DNA from 2 places in the Mesorhizobium sp. B2-3-14 genome. Region 1 is predicted to be linked to the other one. Evidence: predicted binding sites of a transcription regulator. Region 1 holds the regulator's gene; the other holds the start of a gene.
The links. Region 1 encodes LexA, which represses DNA repair genes until DNA is damaged. Its sites were predicted from a motif close to TGTTCNNNNTGTGTTCNG; they were not measured.
Positions count from the first base shown of each region.

Region 2: a site for LexA is predicted at 5,744-5,761, ahead of FJ950_RS05465 (UvrD-helicase domain-containing protein). Genes of this name have one in related genera too.

Region 1 is NZ_VFVP01000002.1:775,709-783,593, forward strand. Features, by position in the region: partial or broken gene FJ950_RS08415 (ComEC/Rec2 family competence protein) at 1-1,284, shown strand, start outside; gene lexA (transcriptional repressor LexA) at 1,278-2,021, opposite strand; gene FJ950_RS08425 (GntR family transcriptional regulator) at 2,432-3,205, opposite strand; gene FJ950_RS08430 (ABC transporter substrate-binding protein) at 3,356-4,342, shown strand; gene FJ950_RS08435 (ABC transporter ATP-binding protein) at 4,401-5,180, shown strand; gene FJ950_RS08440 (ABC transporter permease) at 5,186-6,109, shown strand; gene kynU (kynureninase) at 6,157-7,404, shown strand; gene kynA (tryptophan 2,3-dioxygenase) at 7,468-7,885, opposite strand, start outside.
Region 2 is NZ_VFVP01000002.1:175,279-183,163, reverse strand. Features, by position in the region: gene FJ950_RS05490 (histidine kinase dimerization/phosphoacceptor domain -containing protein) at 1-996, shown strand, start outside; gene FJ950_RS05485 (response regulator) at 993-1,439, shown strand; gene FJ950_RS05480 (dienelactone hydrolase family protein) at 1,449-2,336, opposite strand; gene FJ950_RS29450 (hypothetical protein) at 2,590-2,751, shown strand; gene FJ950_RS05475 (hypothetical protein) at 2,761-3,195, shown strand; gene FJ950_RS05470 (glucose/quinate/shikimate family membrane-bound PQQ-dependent dehydrogenase) at 3,230-5,545, opposite strand; gene FJ950_RS05465 (UvrD-helicase domain-containing protein) at 5,802-7,885, shown strand, end outside.

The sequences.
Region 1 (7,885 bases):
ATCATTTCCGGTGTCGTCGTTGCGGCCGAACGCAGCTTCATCATGCTGGCGGTGATGCTGATTGCCGTGTTCTTCGATCGCGCTGCGCTGACCATGCGCAATCTGGGGATCTCGGCGATCGCCGTCATCCTGGTCTCGCCTCACGAGGTCGTCGGCCCGAGCTTTCAGATGTCGTTCGCCGCGACCGCGGCCCTGGTTGGCGCTTATGCCGGCTGGGCCGATCACCGTGCGGGAAAGACGCGGCCACCGCCGCGAAAGCGATCGCTGCCCGGGTTCCTGACGCGAAAATTCCTGCTGGCGACAGGTGGATTGGCCATGACGTCCATTATCGCCGGCAGCGCCACGGCGTTGTTTGCCATCTGGCATTTCCAGCGGGTATCGCCGCTCAGCCTGTTCGCCAATCTGGCCGTGATGCCTATCGTGTCGGTCGTGATGTTCCTGGCCGTCGCCAGCGCGCTGTTGATGCCATTCGGACTGGATTGGCCGGCTCTCTACCTCATGGGCAAGGGCCTGACAGCAATGATCGCCGTGTCGGCGTGGATATCGGAGCGCTCTCCGGTCGATGGAGTCGGGCTGATTTCGCAGCAATCCGTGCTGCTGGTCACCGTCGCGCTGGTTATCGCGACGATGGCGACGACATGGCTGCGGCTCGCGGCGCTGCCATTCGCGCTCGCCGGCCTGTTGACTGTGTCGCACACACGCGCGCCCGATGTGCTGATCTCGGAAGATGCGCGGCTGGTCGCGCTGCCGATCGGCAATGGCGAACTGGCCGTCAACCGGGAACGTCCGAACGAATTCGCAACCGACAACTGGAAGCGCGCCCTGATCTCCGAAACAATCGTCAAACCGGAAATGTTCGACACGACAGACAGGCAATTCGATGTTGCCAGTCCCACCGACCTGCCGCCGGGATCGCCCTTCTACTGCCGCGAAGGCCTGTGCCTTGCCAGGCACCCTTCCGGCGCGATCATTGCCTATGTCGAGGACCGCAAGACCACCTGGAAAGCCTGCGCTTTCGCCGACCTGATCATCGTCAATGACGCAACCGCCTATGACGCCTGCCACAATCCACTGGTTCTCGTCGTCACCAAACGGCAGCTCGCCCGCAAGGGAAGCGCTGCCGTCTTCTTCAATCCCCAGTCGGCCACGACCCGGGCCGCGATCGCATTTGCCGTCGACGGACCATACCGGCCCTGGCACGAACAGCGAAAATTCTCACGCGAGGCAAGGGGGCTGCCGCCGTACAAAAAACCCGACAAGCCCGATGACAAGCCGGTTCAGTAGCGCCTGATCAACCCGACCAGCTTGCCTTGTACCTTGACCCTGTCCGGCCCGAAAATGCGCGTTTCGTAGGCTGGATTGGCGGCCTCGAGCGCGATCGAAGCGCCTTTGCGGCGGAACCGCTTCAGTGTCGCTTCCTCTTCGTCGACCAGTGCCACGATAATTTCGCCCGGGCTTGCCGTGTCGGCATTGCGGATAATGACCGTGTCTCCATCGAAGATACCAGCCTCGATCATCGAGTCGCCCTTGACCTCCAACGCATAGTGCTCGCCGCCCATGATCATGTCCGGCGGCACCGAGATCGAATGCGTCTGATGCTGGATGGCATCGATCGGCACACCGGCGGCGATACGGCCCATGACCGGGATGGACACGGCTGAAACCGCGTCGTCGTCGTTGCCGGCCGCGGGCAGGCGCGAAGGCGCAGCGGCCGGCCTGATCTGGCGTCCGAGACTGCCTTGGCCAAGGCTGCCTTGGATGACGCTTGGCGAGAACTTCTTTGCCGCATTGAGGCCCGGCGCGATCGAGTCCGGCAGCCGCAGCACTTCCAGCGCGCGCGCCCGATTGGGTAGCCGGCGAATGAAGCCGCGCTCCTCCAGGGCCGTGATCAGGCGATGGATCCCCGACTTGGAGGCAAGATCGAGTGCTTCCTTCATCTCGTCGAAGGAAGGCGGTATCCCGCTTTCCTTGAGCCGTTCGTGGATGAACATCAGCAGTTCATGTTGCTTGCGTGTCAGCATGGCGGCCCCCAAGACATTGAACGAAAGGTTGAACCAGAATCGAAAAAACAAACCCAGAACAAACACTATCTGTTCCAGTTGTGTTCTGCAACCGTTTAAAGTTTAATGAATTTGTTAAGGGGTCTGAAGTTTTTTGCCCGCGACGGCGGGCGGCAACCAGTCCTTTCCGCCGTCGGCAGGCGCATTGAAATCGTTTTGGTTAATGGCCTGTGGCCCATCCGCCGACGAGGCTTTGGCATCAGTTAGTTGGAAGGCTTCTCCTCGGAGGGACGTATAATTCGCGGAGCCATTATTCGCGGAACGAAACGAAACCAAAATGCCAACGATTGGTAGCTTCGGGCGGCCATGGATCGGGGCGTTCGGCGCACTCCGGCCAGCGCGTTCGAATAGGCGTCGCGGAAGCGCTGAAGTTATCCCGAACCCGCCTTCAAGCTGCCGGCGCGAGCGGCGTATCTGGTAGCGCCGCTGTCTTCGCTGTGGACATAGACGTGCAGTGTGTAGCCGATATGCGCCGTCATCAGCGCCTTGGCCCGCTCGACGTCACGGTCGAGCGCCGCTTCCATGATCGCGGTATGGTGTTCGATCGCAATCGCTTCGCGTAGCGCTTCGATTGCCTCTTCATAGCCATCCTTGAGGCCGGCCGCGGCCCGCAGTGTCGGCGCCAGACCAAGGAAGCGATGATGCCGGCGCAGCTGATCCGAGATCGTCGAGCGGAACCGCAACAGCCAGTCGCATGTGGCGGCGCTCAGCAGCGCCGCATGGAAAGCCTCGTGGTTCTCGTCCCATCTGTCGACGGCCGCGTCCGAGGGATCGTCGACCGCCGTCTTGCAACGCGAGAGCCGGTAGTGGGCGGTGACCACGGCATCCTCCCACTCCCTGCCGCCTTTTTCCATCGATTCGAGGAACAGGGGTATCTCGACCACCATCCTGGCGCGTGCCAGATCCTCCAGCTCGGCCCGCGACACCGGAGCCACGGCAAAACCACGATTGCTGATCGCGGTGACCAGGCGTTCGGCCTCGAGCCGCGACAGGGCTTCGCGCAACGGTGTCCAGCCGACGCCATAGGTGCCGCGCAGCGCACTCAGTTTGAGCGGGGCGCCGGGCATGAGGCGCGTGGTCAGGATGTCGCGCCGCAACAGCTGATAGGCGGCTTCCGTTTTTGTGGAACTCGTTTCATTCAGCATGGTGATCAATCCGTCGTCTGGCGAAAAGTATATATGATAGTGCGTCACAGCAACAATTATATATAATGTTTGACACAGACCAGCGGACTCACCATGATCGCCGTAGTAGCCGCGTTTCCAAGCGGCCCTGATCAAATCTGGGAGGAAATGATGTTGAAGTCGAAATCCGCTTGGTTGTCGGGCTTGGCCCTGGCAGGCGCATTGATGGTCAGTGCCGGCAGTGCCGCGGCCGATCAGATCCGTATCGGCATTGCCAATTTCGGCGAGCATCCGCAATTGAACGCCGCCATAGCCGGCTTCAAGAAGGCGCTGACGGATAACGGCTTCGTCGAGGGCAAGGACGTCGTCTACACGGAGAGCCACACCAATTTCGATGCGTCGCTGGTGCCGCAGATGATCGCCAAGCTGCAGGCCGAGCAGCCCAAGCTGATCTACACCATCACCACGCCGGTCTCACAGATCGCCAAGAAAGCGCTCGCCGGTTCCGGCATTCCGATCGTTTTTGCCGCGGTCACCGATCCGGTGGCGGCCAAGCTGGTGCCGTCATGGGACGCCGGAGACGAAGGCATGACCGGCGCCAGCGATCTGCAGGACGTCGCCGCGGTGATGGCCTTCACCAAGAAGCTGCTGCCGAACGCCAAGCGCTTCGGCGTGCCTTATAATCCCGGTGAGGCCAATGACGTTGCCTTGGTCGAAAAGATCAAGGCGGCGGCACCGGCCGCCGGTTTCGAGGTGGTGGAGGTCGGCATCGACAACGTCAATGACATCCAGCAACGCATCGCTTCGCTCGCCGGCAAGGCCGACGTGATCTACGGCCCGGCCTCGAACCTGATCCAGCCGGCGATCGCCGCTGTCTCCGCGGCCGCCCGCCAGGCCGGTATCCCGGTCGTCAACTCCGATGACAGTGCGGTCCGTAACGGCACCGTGCCGGCGAGCTTCGCGGTCAATTACACGCAGGTCGGCGTCAACGCCGGCAACATCGCCGCCGAGATCCTCAAGGGCAAGGATCCCAAGACGATCGCGCCGTCGCGCCCGGCCTACAAGGACCACATGGCAACGATCTCGCGCAAGGCGATGGCCGCGTTCGGCATCGAGATACCGGCTTCAATGGCCGATTGCGGCTGCATCGTCGACTAACATCGGAACTGCCGGGGTGACGGCGTCGGCGCCGCTATCCCGAGGTCAGGGAGGAACGATGCTGGAGATTCGATCCGCGCGCAAAGTGTTCTACAAGGGCCAGGCCGACGAGAAGGTCGCGCTGGACGGTCTCAGCCTGTCCTTGGCCACCGGAGAGTTCGGCATCGTCATCGGCTCCAACGGGGCCGGCAAGAGCAGCATGCTCAACGCCATTTCCGGCGCCCTGATCCTCGATTCCGGCCAGATCCTGATCAACGGCGCCGACGTGACTGCAATGCCGGTGCACAAGCGCGCCGCGAAACTGGCGCGCGTGTTCCAGGACCCGATGCGCGGCACCGCCGCCAGCATGACGGTTGCGGAAAACATGCTGCTGGCCGATTTGCGTAGCCAAAAGCGCACCTTGCGCCCGGGGCTGAACACCACCCGGCTTGCGTCCTACAGGGAACGACTGTCGATACTGGGTCTCGGTTTGGAAAATCGTCTCGACACGCGCGTCGACCTGCTCTCGGGCGGGCAGCGGCAATCCTTGTCGCTGATCATGGCGGTCGGCGGATCGCCGGACTTGCTGCTGCTCGACGAGCATACCGCGGCCCTCGACCCGCGCACGGCCGAAATCGTCATGCAAGCGACCGTGCGCGCCGTCAACGCGCTGAAACTGACGACTTTGATGGTGACCCACAACATGCAACACGCCGTCGATTATGGCAGCCGGGTGATCATGCTCGATGCGGGCCGGGTGCTCCTGGAAGTCGCCGGGCAGGAGAAGGCGAGGGTCACGGTTATTGATCTGATCGGCCATTTCTCGGTCAAGACCGATCGCATGTTGCTGGCGAGCTGATCATCATGGATTTTGTTGGGGACGTTCTCACCAGCTTCGTCGCGATCATGCCGGTCACCCTGGCGCAAAGCCTGATCCTGGCCTTTGTCGTGCTCGGGATCATGATCCCGTTTCGCATGCTGAATTTTCCCGATCTCACCAGCGAAGGCGCTTTTCCGCTGGGCGGCTGCGTCTGCGGCGTTCTCCTTGCCGCCGGCGCATCGCCGCTGATGGGCGTTGCTGCCGCCCTTGTCGCTGGCTTCGCGGCGGGCTGCTGCACCGCCTTCATCCATCTGCGCTTCCGCATCCACACGCTGCTTGCGGGCATCCTGATGATGACGATGCTCTACAGCATCAACCTTCGCATTATGGGCAAGTCCAACCTGTCCGTCTTCGGTTCGCCCTCGGTGTTCGACTGGGTGCCGTTCGCGCGGCCGGGTTTCCCCGCCAGCAAGATTGTCGTCGCGGGTCTCCTCGCGCTTGCCGCCTTCATGCTGCTCTACATGTTCTTCAGGACCGAGAAGGGGACTGCCGTGCGCGCCGTGGGCGCCAATCCTGACATGGCCGAGGCGCAAGGCATCAATGTCTGGGCCGCGACCATAGGCGGTGTCGGGCTGGCCAGCGCTTTTTCGGCGTCAAGCGGTGCGCTGATGGTGCAGTCGCAAGGCTTCGCCGACGTCAATATGGGCCTGGGAATTCTCATCAACGGCCTTGCCGCGCTGATGATCGGCGAAGCCGTCGTCGGCAAGCAGACGGTGTGGCGGCAATTGCTGGCGCCCTTCGCCGGCGCGATCATCTACTACCAGCTGGTGTCGTTCTGCCTTGCGGCCGGCATGCCGCCGCCTGACCTGAAGCTTGCCACGGGCCTGTTCGTACTGGCCATGCTTGCCTTGCCCAGCCTCAAGCGCAGCCGGGGTTCCGCACCGGTTCGCGAAGCGATTCGTGAGTAACCGGCGTGAATGACCAAGGCGTGAATAACCAGGGAATGTCACAAATGATGCCTGCAACGCTCGATCTCGCAGCCGTCGAAGCCATGGATGCGGCGGACCCGCTGCGTGCCATCCGCGACCGGTTCATCTTGCCGGAAGGCGTGATCTATCTCGACGGCAATTCACTCGGCGCCGCGGCACCCGCCGTCTTCGACGAGCTGCGGAAAGCCGCGACCCAGGAGTGGGCACAGGATCTGATCCGTGCCTGGAACACCGCCGGCTGGTTCGACATGCCGGTCGCGCTCGGCGACCAACTGGGGCGGCTGATCGGCGCGGCGGCCGGCCAGACGGTGGTCTGCGATACGACCTCGATCAACATCTACAAGGTGCTGCATGCCGCACTCGGCATGCGGCCGGACCGCTCGGTCATCGTCGCCGAGGGAGACAGCTTTCCAACCGATCTCTACATGGCCGAAGGCGTGGCCTCGACGCGCCCCGGCACGGTGTTGCGCCTTGAGGGCGTTGATGCGCCGACCATTGAGGAGCTGATCGACGAGCGCGTTGCGGTCATCCTGGTCAACCACGTCAACTACAAGTCCGGCCAGCTGCGCGACATGGCGGCACTGACATGCAAGGCCCATCAGGTCGGAGCGCTGATCGTCTGGGATCTCTGCCACACCGCCGGCGCGCTGCCTGTCGAGCTCGACAGCGCCAATGCCGATTTCGCCATCGGCTGCACCTACAAATATCTCAATGGCGGCCCGGGCGCGCCAGCCTTCATCTACGCCGCCGAGCGTCATCACGATAAAGTCCAGCAGCCGCTCAGCGGTTGGTGGGGCCATGCGCGGCCCTTCGCCTTCGAGCAGGGTTATGCGGCCGGCAGCGGTATCCGCCGGTTCCTGTGCGGCACGCAGCCGGTGTTATCGATGCGGGCGCTGAAGGGGGCGCTGGATATCTGGGACGATGTCGACATGGCGACGGTGCGCAAGAAGAGCATCGCGCTCACCGACCTGTTCATCCAGCTCGTCGAGACCAGATGCGGCGCCTATGGCCTGGAGCTGGAAAGCCCGCGCGACGGCAATCAGCGTGGCAGCCAGGTGTCCTTCCTCCATCCCAACGGTTACCAGGTGATGCGGGCCTTGATCGAGCGCGGTGTGATCGGCGATTTCCGTGCGCCGTCGACGATCCGCTTCGGCTTCACCCCGCTGTATGTGGGCTACGCCGATGTATGGCAGGCGGTCGAGGTCCTGGAGGATATCCTGCGCACTGGCGCCTGGCAGGATGCACGCTTCGCGGTCAAGACGGCGGTGACCTGAAGCCGGCGCGAAGCCGGGAAAAATGTGACGCGGTTTCCCACAGGAATTGCGTCAGACGAGAGTTCAGAGCCGGGTGCGAACCGTCCACAGTTCCGGAAACAGGACGACCTCGAGCATCTTCTTGAGATAGGAGGCGCCCGACGTGCCGCCGGTGCCGCGCTTCAGGCCGATGATGCGCTCGACGGTGGTGACGTGGTTGAAGCGCCAGCGGCGGAAATAGTCCTCGAAGTCGACCAGCTTCTCGGCCAGTTCATAAAACATCCAGTAGCGCTGCGGATCGCGGTACACCGTCTGCCAGGCGACCAGGACTTCTTCGTTCCCGGTCCGCGTCTCGCGCCAATCCGTGCGCTTTGCGTCCACCCCGATGTCGAAGCCATTGCGGGCCAGAAGCAGCAGCGCTTCATCGTAGAGCGACGGCTCGGCCAGGATCGCCTCCAGCTTCTGGCTGAGGTCCGGCCGGTGCTTGTGCGGCCCGAGCATG
Region 2 (7,885 bases), 600 kb from region 1:
ATCGTCTTTGCAAACGACGCCTTCCTGCGCCTGACGGGTTATGAGCGCGACGAGGTTCTCGGCAGGAACTGCCGCTTCCTGCAGGGGCCGGAGAGCGACAAGGAAGCGATCGCTCAGATACGCGCCGCGATCGCCGATGAAACCGACATCAGTGTCGATATCCTGAATTACCGCAAGGACGGGTCGACCTTCTGGAACGCGCTCTACATAAGCCCCGTCTCCAACGACAAAGGCGAAATGCAGTTCTTCTTCGCCTCGCAACTCGATGTTTCCGACCGGAAGCTCTGGGAAAATCGCATCACCGCGGACAAGGAGCGTTTCGAAAAGGCCGTCAAGGAACGCACGGCTGAGCTCGAAGCGGCGCTTGAGGCGCAGACCACGCTGCTGCATGAGGTCGATCATCGGGTGAAGAACAATCTGCAGATGATCTCCTCGCTTATCCTCATGCAGAGCCGCACCGTCTCCGACGCGAACCTCAAGCGCTCGCTTGGCACGATGTTGGAGCGCATAGAGGCGCTCAGCACCGTGCACCGCCGGCTCTACCAGTCCAAGGATGTCAGCAAGTTCGATGTTTCCGACTTCGCCAAGGATCTCATCTCCGACCTGCTGACTGCTTCGGGACGTTCGGAAATCAACCCGACACTCGATCTCGAGCCCGTCGTCGTCCCGGCCGAGAAGGCGACGCCGGTGGCGCTGATGGTCAACGAACTCGTCACCAACGCGCTCAAGCATGCCTTCAAGGAAAGGCCCGACGGCACGAGATCGGGCAGCATCGGCATCAAGATGAGCCAGCCGGACGGCCATTTGAACATCGAGGTCTCGGATGACGGCGTCGGCATGGCGGGCGCCAGTGGCGACGCCTCCTTCGGCATGCGGCTGATCAAGTCGCTTGCCCGCCAATTGCGTGCCGACATCGAGTGGCGCGATGCCGGTCCCGGCACTCGCGTTGTCATCTCGATGCCCAATGGACCACAGCACAAAGGGAACCTGTCATGATTGAACCGCTCAAGGTCCTGATCGTCGAGGACGAGGCGCTGCTGGCCATGGAGTTGGAGAGCCTGGTCGAGGACGCCGGGCACAGCGTCGTCGGTTGGGCAACATCGCTCGCCGAAGCAAAGGACATGGTCGATACCACGCAGGCCGATATCGCCTTTGTCGACATCCATCTCACCGACGGCCCGACCGGCATCGACGTTGCCGAATATATTGGCGACAGAAAGAACTCGATGGTCATTTTCATGACCGCCAACCCGAAGCGCATCCCCGACCACTTCGCCGGTGCGATCGGCGTCATCGCCAAGCCCTACACGATGAACGGGCTGACCTCTGCCCTGCGCTATTTGCAGGAAGGCGTGCGGCGCCCGCCGCCGAAATCGGAGCGCCCGGCGGGCTTCACCCTGTCGCCGGCCTTCAAGACGATCTGGGCGCCGGCGGCCTGAAGGCGATGGTCATGCCAGCTTCTGCTTGAGGAAGGCGATCGTCCTGCCCCAGGCGAGGTCGGCCGCCTTCTTGTCGTAGCGCGCCGCCGAGGTGTCGTTGTTGAAGGCATGGTTGGCGCCTTCATAGACATAGACCGTGTATTCGACATGCGCGGCATCGAGTTCCTTCTTGAACGCATCGATGCCGGCATTGGTGCGCTCGTCGAGGCCGGCATAGTGCAGCAGCAACGCGGCCTTGATCTTCGAGACGTCGGCGGCCTTCGGCTGCATGCCGTAATAGGCGACGCTCGCGGCAAGGTCGGGCGCATTGACGGCCAGCATGTTGGCCGCGCCGCCGCCCCAGCAGAAGCCGATGGCGCCGACCTTGCCGTTGCCGTCCCTGTCGCCCTTGAGGAAGGCGACCGTCGCCACGCCATTGGCCACGGTCTGCGCCGGGTCGAGTTTCCCGAACATGTCGCGCGCCTTGTCCTCGTCAGTGGGCGTGCCGCCGAGCGGCGACAGGAAATCCGGCGCGAGCGCCACGAACCCTTCCAGCGCCACGCGCCGGGCGACGTCGCGGATATGCGGGTTGAGCCCCCTGTTTTCATGGATGACGATGACCGTGCCGAGCTTGCCGGCCTGGTTCGCGGGCCTGACCAGATAGCCCTTCATCTCGCCGCCGCTGCCGGGATAGGTGATGTCCTCACCCTTCACGCGGGCATCGTTGTCGGCGACGATCGCCGCCTGGGCCGAGTTCGCCGCCAGCATCGGCGCGATCGCGGCGGCCGCCGCGCCCGATCCGGCAAGCCTGGTCAGTTGCTCCATGAAGCGGCGGCGATCCAGCGTCAGATGCGTGTATTCATCATAGGCATCGATCATCGCCTGGGTGATGACGGGTTTGGTGGTGACGTCGGCCATGGGCTTCCCCGATCTCGTCGCGACTGCGGTGTCCTTGCCGGTCGCAAGATAGGGGCGAGCCTCTCATCGTCCAGTCACCGGAGCGTGACATCTCGCTGCCTCGCGGCCGCCGGTCGGCCGGTCGGCCGGTCGGCCGAGGATCATCACGTTTTTGTCATCGGTGACAAATCTTGATGGCGCTGCCACAATAGTGGGGGAAACTGGCTGGCTGGCCGGCCGCCCTCGGTCCTATAGGCCCGATCTGAAAGGAACAATGCCGATGACCATGCCCTCGCCGATCCTGGCAACCGCCTTCGTGGCAGCAGTGGCGGCCGTTCTGGCGATGCGCGCGGCCGTTGTCGCGGCAAGCCGCAAGTCCATGGTCAGGGTCCGCAGCCGCAAGCGCCAGCCCGCGAACTTGAAAACCCAAAGTTGAGGTGAAGTCATGGACGTTCAGGACATCGTGAACACCGTCTCGCAGAAGGCCGGTCTCGACCAGGCCACGACCGAAAAGGTCGTCGGCACCATTTTCTCGGTGCTCGAGCACGAGGCCGAAGGCACCAGCGCCTCCTCCTTCTTCGCCAAGATTCCGGGCGCCGATGCGCTGGCGCAGAAATATGACGTCATGGCCGCCCCGGCCGGCGGCGGTGGCGGCTTCCTGTCGTCGCTGCAGGGCGCGCTTGGCGGTGTTCTCGGCGAAAAGGCCGGCGCGCTGGTCAACGGCCTCGCGGCGCTCAAGGCCTCCGGCCTCGACTTGGCGCAGATCCAGAAGGCTGGCGAGACGCTTGTCCAGCAGGCCGAGGCGGCCGCGGGCCCCGATCTGACCAACCAAGTGCTTGGCTCGGTGCCGAGCCTAAAGAGCCATCTGGGGCTCGGCTGATCGTCGGCTCGCCGGACCCGGTAACCCCGCCTGCCTACTTCGGCAGCGCGTAGGCCATCACGTAATCGCCCGGCTTGGTGCCCACCGAGCCGTGGCCGCCGGCGACGATGACCACGAACTGGCGTCCGTCCGCGACGGTGTAGGTCATCGGCGTCGATTGCCCTCCGGCCGGCAGCCGCGCCTGCCAGAGCTGCTTGCCTGACGTCAGGTCATAGGCGCGCAGATAGTCGTCGACCGCGGCGCCCAGGAAGGCGACACCGCCGGCGGTGATCATCGGCCCGCCAATGCCGGGCACCCCGACCTTGAACGGCAACGGCAGCGGCGTCATGTCGTAGACGGTGCCGTTGCGGTGCTTGTAGGCAATCGCGCCGGTGCGAAGATCGACGCCCGCGACGTAGCCCCAGGGCGGCGCCTGGCACGGAATGCCGAGTGGCGACAGGAACGGTCCCATCACCACCGCATAGGGCGCTCCGTCATTGCGGTTCAGCCCCTGCTCGCTGCCCTTGGTGTCGCCTGGGGGCGGCACGTCGGCGCGCGGCACCAGCCGCGACGTGAAGGCAAGATAGGTCGGCATCCCGAACATCACTTGCCGCACCGGATCGACCGCCACGCCACCCCAGTTGAACGTGCCGAAATTGCCGGGATAAACCAGCGATCCCTGCAGCGAAGGCGGCGTGTAGCGGCCTTCATAGCGCAATTTGTGAAGCGCGATGCGGCACGCCAGCTGGTCGAACATGGTGATGCCCCACATATCGTGCTCGGTCAGCGGCGGCGGGTTGAAGGAAAGGTCGGACGCCGGCTGCGTCGGCGATGTGTGGTCGCCCTCGATGGCGCCGCCGGGCGCCGCCACTTCCTTGACGGGGATGACCGGCTCGCCGGTGCGCCGGTCGAGCACATAGAGGTCGCCCTGCTTGGTCGGCCCGACCAGCGCGGGCACCACGGAGCCGTCCGCCTTGGTGATGTCGATCAGGCTCGGCTGCGCCGGCACGTCCATGTCCCAGAGGTCATGGTGCACGGTCTGGCGCACCCATTTCAACTGCCCGGTGTTGAGGTCCAGCGCGGTGATCGAGGAGGAGAATTTCTCCACATTGGCACTGCGGCCCATGCCGAGCTGGTCCGGCGTCTGGTTGCCGAGCGGCACGTAGAGCAGGCCGAGCTTCTCGTCGGCGCTCGGCGTCGACCACATGTTGGGCGAGTTGGCGGTGTAGGTCTGGCCGGCCGGCAGCGGCGTCGTCTGGTCCGGATTGCCGGAATCCCAGTTCCACAGCAATTTGCCGCTGCTCGCATCATAGGCGCGGATGACGCCGGACGGCTCCTGCGTCGAATAATTGTCGTTCACCGCGCCGCCGACGATGATCTTGCCGCCGGCGATCAGCGGCGCCGAGGTCGAGTAGTAATAGCCCGACTTCGGATACGGCATGCCCGTCAACAGATTGAGCGTGCCGCCCTCGGCGAAGGCCGGGCAAACCTGCCCGTTGGCGGCGTCGAGCGCGATCAGCCGCGCATCCGAGGTCGGCAGGTAGACGCGCGCCGCGCAGGGCTGGCCGGCGGCGCCCGCTGCGTCGGCATAATAGGAGACGCCACGGCAGGTCTGGTGCTGGCGGTCCTTGTCGAGCTTGATCTTGGGATCGTAGCGCCACTTCTCCTTGCCGGTCGCCGCATCGACGGCGATGGCGAAGTTGTGCGGCGTGCAGATATAGAGCGTGTCGCCCACTTTGAGCGGTGTCACCTGATAGGTGGTCTCGCCGACATCGTCGGGGCCCTTGACGTCGCCGGTGCGATAGGTCCAGGCCGGCTTCAGGTTGGCGACGTTTTCCGGCGTGATCTGGTCGAGCGGCGAATACCGCTGGCCGAACTGCGTGCGCCCGTAATAGTGCCATTCGCCCGCCGGCACATCGCCGCCGAGATTGGCGTTGGGGATCACCTTGTCGGTGTCGAGCGCGCCGCCGATGTCCTTCGGGTCCGTGGTCATCGAATAGCCGGCCACCGCCAGCGATGCCAGCACGGCAAGGATCAAAGGTGCTCGCCCGTCCGGACCGGCAAGGCCGCGCCGCGCCCACGGCGTCAGCAGCCACAACGCCACCAGCACGATGATGCCGCCGCGCGGGCCGAGCTCCCACCAGTCGAAGCCGGTTTCCCAGACCGCCCAGGCCAGCGTGCCGAGCACGATCGCCGCGTAGAGCCAGAGCGCCGTCGAACGGCGCCGGTAGAGCAGCCAGGCGGCGACCAGGAAGGCGAGACCGACGATGATGTAGTACCAACTGCCGCCCAGCGAAGCCAACCAGATGCCGCCGGCGCCAAGCGCCAGGCCTAGGAGGAAGAGAATGAGGGAGGTGATGGTGACAGCCAAGATGATACTCCTTCGACTGTTGCGCGCGTGGGGCGGCCTAGGGCAACCCGCATTGCGTGTTGCCCCGGCAACTTTCTCCCGACCGCGGCGCCTGTCAAGCGTAGGTCGCGAGCCCGCGGGCAGCAACCTCGTTCCGCCTGGGATTGTTCCACAACGGCGGTTCCCATATCGGTGAAGCCGCCGTATCGGGCACTTTACCGGAACAAAACGTAGACAGTTCTGGTCTTTCCCTCCCGAATCACTACATTCGGGGGAGATGTCCGGCTTTTCCGAAGACATGCCCTTTTTCGACGAACCCAATGCGCGGCCCACGGCCCCGTCGGGCATTGCCGCGCGCGCCATGGCTGCCCGCGGCGGCCAAAACAATGCGCCCGACTATCTCAGGGGCTTGAATCCCGAGCAGCGGCTGGCCGTGGAGACCACCGAAGGCCCGGTTCTGGTGCTGGCCGGCGCCGGCACGGGCAAGACGCGCGTGCTGACCACCCGCATCGCCCACATCCTTGCCACCGGCAGGGCCTTCCCCTCGCAGATCCTGGCCGTCACCTTCACCAACAAGGCCGCGCGCGAGATGAAACAGCGCATCGGCATCCTGATCGGCGAAGGCAATGTCGAGGGCATGCCGTGGCTCGGCACCTTCCACTCGATCGGCGTGAAGCTGCTGCGCCGCCACGCCGAGCTTGCCGGCCTGAGGTCCGACTTCACCATCCTCGACACCGACGACGTCGTGCGCTTGATCAAGCAGCTGATCCAGGCCGAGGGCCTGGACGACAAGCGCTGGCCCGCGAAACAGTTCGCCCAGATGATCGACGGCTGGAAGAACAAGGGCCAGGGTCCGGCCGATATCGCCGAGGGCGATGCGCGCAGCTTCGCCAACGGCAAGGGCCGCGAGCTCTACAAGGCCTATCAGGAGCGGCTGCAGACGCTGAACGCCTGCGATTTCGGCGATTTGCTCTGCCACCCGATCCGCATCCTCCGCGCCAATCCCGATGTGCTGAAGGACTATCACCGGCGGTTCAAATACATCCTCGTCGACGAGTACCAGGACACCAACACTGCCCAATACATGTGGCTGCGTCTCTTGGCGCAAAGGCCGAGCGGATCACAACCAGCGCGAAGTGGTTCTCCGGGTGGGCGCGTTCCAAGTTTTTCCGGTGTTTCGGATGGAACGGACGCGGGTGGCTATAGACCCGCAACTCCAGAGGACGATTCAGCAGTTTCGGCCGAAGGCCGCAAGTCCGACCGGGCGTCCGAGCCGTTGCGAGGCCCCCGCGGAGGGCCCGCGCCGGCAGGCGCGGAACAGCCCGTGAGCGAAAACAAAGTTAACATCTGCTGCGTCGGCGATGACGACCAGTCGATCTATGGCTGGCGCGGCGCCGAGGTCGACAACATCCTGCGCTTCGACAAGGATTTTCCGGGCGCCACCATCATCCGGCTGGAGCGCAATTACCGCTCGACCGCGCACATACTGGGCGCCGCCTCCCATCTCATCGCCTACAATGAGGGCCGTTTCGGCAAAACGCTGTTCACCGACCGCAACGATCCGGAGGACGGCAAGGTCAACGTCCACGCCGCCTGGGATTCGGAGGAGGAAGCCCGCGCCATCGGCGAGACCATCGAGGCCTACCAGCGCCAGAAGCACAATTTGAACGACATGGCGATCCTGGTCCGCGCGTCCTTCCAGATGCGCGCCTTCGAGGACCGCTTCATCACGCTCGGCCTTAACTACCGCGTCATCGGCGGTCCGCGTTTTTACGAGCGCATGGAAATCCGCGACGCGCTGGCCTTCTTCCGCGTCGTCGCCAACAGCACCGACGACCTCGCCTTCGAGCGCATCGTCAATGTGCCCAAGCGCGGCTTGGGCGAAGCGACCATCCGCCAGATCCACGACACCGCGCGCGGCTTGCGCATCCCGATGCTGGAGGCGGCGGGTACACTGGCGGAAAGCGACGAGCTGAAGCCGAAACCGCGCGCCGCGCTGCGCGAGGTCGCGGCCAATTTCGAACGCTGGCAAAAGGCGCTGGAAACCACGCCGCACACCGAACTCGCCGAGACTATTCTCGAGGAGAGCGGCTACACCGACATGTGGAAGAACGACCGCTCGGCGGAAGCCCCGGGGCGGCTTGAGAACCTGAAGGAACTGATCCGTTCGATGGAGGAGTACGAATCGCTGCGCTCCTTCCTCGAACATGTCGCGCTGGTCATGGATGCCGAGCAGAATGCCGGGCTCGATGCCGTCTCCATCATGACGCTGCATTCGGCCAAGGGCCTCGAATTCGAGACCGTCTTCCTGCCCGGCTGGGAAGAAGGCCTCTTTCCCCATCAGCGCGCACTCGACGAAGG